One region of the Desulfotomaculum defluvii genome, then DNA from elsewhere that is predicted to be linked to it. Evidence: predicted binding sites of a transcription regulator. Region 1 holds the regulator's gene; the other holds the start of a gene.

What was found. The regulator LexA, encoded in region 1, represses DNA repair genes until DNA is damaged. The targets are predictions, from matches to a motif close to CNAACANNTGTTNG.
Region 2: dinB (DNA polymerase IV) is a predicted target of LexA. The motif match lies at 1,577-1,590, and genes of this name have one in related genera.

The regions. Positions count from the first base shown of each region.
Region 1 is NZ_BAAHYV010000007.1:770,581-772,997, forward strand. It holds gene ACYQ03_RS10860 (DUF4387 domain-containing protein) at 1-185, shown strand, start outside; gene ACYQ03_RS10865 (MerR family transcriptional regulator) at 365-769, shown strand; gene lexA (transcriptional repressor LexA) at 808-1,446, opposite strand; gene ACYQ03_RS10875 (fumarate hydratase) at 1,663-2,417, shown strand, end outside.
Region 2 is NZ_BAAHYV010000008.1:572,384-574,800, reverse strand. It holds gene ACYQ03_RS18255 (sulfite exporter TauE/SafE family protein) at 1-12, shown strand, start outside; gene ACYQ03_RS18250 (hypothetical protein) at 38-358, opposite strand; gene dinB (DNA polymerase IV) at 345-1,535, opposite strand; gene ACYQ03_RS18240 (stalk domain-containing protein) at 1,799-2,417, opposite strand, start outside.

The DNA of each region.
Region 1 (2,417 bases):
ATACCACCATTGCTAAATTATATGGTATTCCTGAGACTGATGTCATAGGGATTGTCGAATTTTGTCCTGCTTATGCAATAAAAGCTACCATAGTTAGGCCATACCCCTCTGGAGCCTTAGGAGAAACCGATGTATACGGTGCCCAACAGCATGCTCCTTTATTAGATTTAGAACTGGAAACTTAAAACATAATTGGTCATACCAATTTCGGCAAAATATACATAAATTCGAGGTTTGTCCCAAAACAATTAGAAAATCAGAAATAACTTATATTTTACAGTAATTTAGCAAATTTACAAATTGGGTTTATAGACTATATAATAAATATAAAATACAAGAATTTAAATTGGGAGGAGATAAGCCCTTGTTTTGCAACGATGATCAGCCTATGTTTAACATAGGCGTTATTGCCGAACTTTTAAAGGTGCATCCAGAAACCCTACGCATTTGGGAAAAACACAAATTAGTTGAACCTGCCCGTCGAAATAAACAACGATTATACAGTAATAACGATGTAAAGAGGTTACAATTTATTCATTATCTTATTAATGAAAAGGGCTTGAATATTGCAGGTGTACTACAGATTATTAGTATGTATCCCTGCTGGGACACCAAGCATTGCGCGGGTGGTAGTCAACCAAAGGGCGAAAATGTAAATCTTAATAAGCCCTGTTGGAAAGAGCAAGGTACTTATTGTTATGTGATTGAGGATAAGGCAGACCACTGCGGTATGTGTCCACACTACAATAAGGATTGTCAAGCAAACTAGCAAAGTTGATGTAAAATATAAAGGTCGCTTAGCGACCTTTATATTTTTCTCATTAATCCAACCACCTTGCCAAGTATTTTAACTTCCCGCACATAAATTGGTGACAAAAGGCTGTTTTCAGGTTGGAGTCTTATACAATTTTTCTCTTTAAAAAATCTTTTCACTGTGGCTTCGTCTTCTATTAAAGCAACTACTATTTCACCGTTATTGACTGATTCTTGTCTTCTTACTAGGACCAGGTCTCCAGGCAAAATTCCTGCTTCTATCATACTGTCACCCCGAACGGTGAGCATGAAAAAATCTCCGTAACCGGTAAAACTCCTGGGCAGAGTAACCTTCTCATCATAATTTTCAACTGCTAGCAGGGGATTACCAGCGGCTACTTCACCCAGCATAGGAATGTTTAGCATTTCATCAAATTGGCTAACTGTCTGTTTTGAGGATGAAGTAGAGTTCGTTTCAACTACCTCAGTGTTTATTATTTCGATGGCTCTGGGTTTGGTAGGATCTCTTTTCAAATAACCTTTTTGCTCTAATCTCTTTAAATAAGAATGAACGGTAGAACTAGATGAAAGACCAACAATTTCCCCAATTTCTCTAACTGATGGTGGATAACCCTTTTGTTTAACATTTTCTATGATAACTCTTAAGACTTCTGCTTCTCTAGTATTTAACACAAGAGTCCACAACCTTTCACAGTCAAAAAATCATTAAACAATATTTGGTATATTATATCATATTTCAGAGCAAGATAAAAACATTTGTTCGATCCAAGGAAATAATAAAGAGGTTTTTCTTGGTAAAAAGCGAATAGGAGTAATAGCAATGTAATATGTGCAAGATTAATGGCAGGATATTCTCAAGAAACAAGGTTATATAGCATTCATATTGCAATGAGTTTAAATATATTTAATAGGGAGGTTTGGACCATTAGAACCATAGACTGTGACGCAATCATAGCTGAGGTTGCCCGTTTGTGTCAGGAGGCCAACTTTAAACTGGAAGATGATGTTGTAAATTCTTTTAAACGTTCCTGTGCTGCTGAAGTTTCGCAAAGTGGTAAAGAAATTCTTAATATGTTGGTGGAAAATGCAGGAATAGCCGCTTCTGAATCAATACCAATGTGTCAGGATACCGGAGTTGCAGTGGTATTTGTTGAATTAGGTCAAGAGGTACATATTGCCAAAGGCAATTTATATGATGCCATTAATGAAGGAGTTCGTAAGGGTTACGCAGAAGGGTACTTAAGAAAATCAATGGTGGGACACCCACTGGAAAGAGTAAATACCGGTGATAATACACCTGCTGTAATACATACAAGCATTGTACCAGGAGATAAAATCAAATTAACTGTTGCACCTAAGGGTGGTGGCAGTGAAAATATGAGTACATTAAAGATGTTGAAACCAGCAGAAGGTGTTGAAGGAGTAAAGAAATTTATTTTAGATACCATTCAGACTGCTGGTCCAAACCCTTGTCCGCCATTGATTATTGGGGTGGGCATTGGCGGTACAATGGAAAAGTGTGCCCAGTTAGCCAAAGAGGCTTTGTTAAGACCAGTTGGTAAGCCGCATCCACTTCCCGATATTGCGGAACTGGAAAAAGATTTACTTGAGAAAATTAATAAATTAGGTATTGGCCCTTCTGG
Region 2 (2,417 bases), on a different contig from region 1:
ACCATTTGGTAAAATATAAAACCCGAATCATCGGGTTTTATATTTTTTGCTCAAAGGTGCCGCAGGCTATAAGATGCTCCTTCCCTTTGCCCAACAACTCCTGCAGAGTTTCTTTTCCCAGTAACAACATGAGTTCTACAATTTCAATACTGTCAGGCACCCTTTTATGTCCCCTCTGATAAGCTTTAACTCCGGCCAAACACACCTTTTTGGTCTCCTGATGACCCACCACAGTAACAAAGTATTTGCAGTGCTGGCAGGAGTGCTTAAACTTTTCACCAGCTCCGGGTAAAACCATTCTATGTCCGGTGAATAAAAAGTTGTTCTTATAGTAATTCTTAACTTTATCGTCCATCATATACCCCACATTCTGTCAGTGAAACAGCCCGTTGAATGCTTTGTCGCCCCCATCTAGACTTAATTAAATCTGTAGCTCTATCAATCCGTTCCTGTTTCTCCTGCCCTGAAAAGATCGCCAATTGTTTCTCCTGTTTGGGTATTAACTCTGAGAGAGTTAAGCCTACTAATCTAGCTCTCACTTCTTTGTTACCCCAGTATTGTTCTAATAAAAACACAGCCATTTCATAAAGTTCCTGGGTGATATCTGTATAATAAGATAAAACCTTGGAATGAGATTCAGTAAAAAAATTCGGGTCCTTTATAGTTAGGCTAACTCTCCTTCCTATCAGTCCTGCTTTACGAGCTCGCTGGGCCACTTCCTCTGCTAACTCCAGAACAACAACCTTAACTTGCTCTAAGCCACGATAATCCCTTGGCAGGGTTATCTGATTACCCACACTTTTAACTACATCCATGGAACCTGGATCTACTGGGCTGGAGTCAATACCCTGGGCGGAGCAATGGAGAACTTCCCCCACTAATCCATATCGCTTTCTTAATAACTCAACCGGCATGGTTGCCAAATCCCCAATGGTTTTAATACCAATTTGATTTAACCATTTCCCTATTCTAGAGCCCACGCCAAACAACTCCTTTACGGGTAACGGCCATACCCTGCTGGGCCAATCACTGGGTGAAAGGGAGATAATCTTATTTGGTTTTTCCAATTCCGAGGCCATCTTGGCCACCAATTTAGAAGAACCAATACCAATATTTACGCCCACACCTACTTCCTGGTTAATCCTGGCTTGAATCTCTTGGGCTATCTCTTGGGGCGTCCCTAAGTTTTTCAAACACCCAGTAATATCCACAAAACTTTCATCGATGGAAAAAGGTTCCACTAGGTCGCTGTATTCCCGTAAAATATTATTAATCCAACTGGAAAAGGCTGCATAGTCCCTATGGGATGGTGAAACAAAAATAGCCTGGGGGCACAGAGCCCTAGCTTCACTTATAATCATCCCTGTTTTAATACCGTATTTCTTAGCCTCATAACTGGCTGCTAGAACAATTCCCCTTCTTTGGGCAGGATCTCCCCCGACAATAACTGGTTTCCCCCTAAGCTTGGAATCCATGGCCTGGTGAACCGAGGCATAGAAACTATTCATATCGCATAAAAGTATAACTCTAGACATAGCCACCGCCGAACATTTATTTGGTCTTTACTTAATTATACCAAACATTTGTTCCTACGCAATGGGTTGTTATTTGCATTTATTGTAAAATAATGTTAGTGTAGAAATCGTTTTAGATACTTGCAAAGAATTAAACCTACTGCAATAGGCTAGTTTTGTGACAGTCGTTATTGGTAAAGGTATTTTTAGACACTACTCCCTAAATCATATAAGGCTTTTTTAAAAAACAACAAGGGCTTTGCCCTTGTTGTTTTTTACTTTGTTCACCTGTTAATATAGATAATTTTATTTATCTTATCCCATTGTATTTCTCCTTTAAAGGACTGTGTTAAAAACCTAAGAGGCACCATAATATTTCCTTTTACCCTTTGTACTGGTTGTGGTAATTCCACTGTCTGCTTGTTCAGAATGGCCTTACTGGATCCTACCTGAAGTTCAACTTCTGTACCCTGGCCATTAATTATGATTTTTTCTTCATTGTGCGTTACCTGTAAATCCATAGTAGCCGCCAAGCTATTAATCGGTGCTAAAACGGTTCCATCAACGGCTAGGGGAGCTTGATTAAATTTACCTTGCACGCCATTAATATAAATGGCCTTTACCCTTTGGTAGTACTGAAAGCCATAACTCAATAACGTCACTGTATCGGCACTTCTTTTATCCTTGGTAGGTGCTCCTAGAACAACACTGATAAAACGCTGACCATCCCTTTGAGCTGTAGCCACCAAACACCAACGGGCCATGTCAGTATACCCAGTTTTTAAACCATCAGTTCCTGTAAAAAGTGTTAACAGATTATTGGTATTCTTAATAGAAAAAGCTCCGTTGCGAATTGTGGTATTCGTTAATTTAGAAATCTCTAATATCTCTGGGTATTTTTCT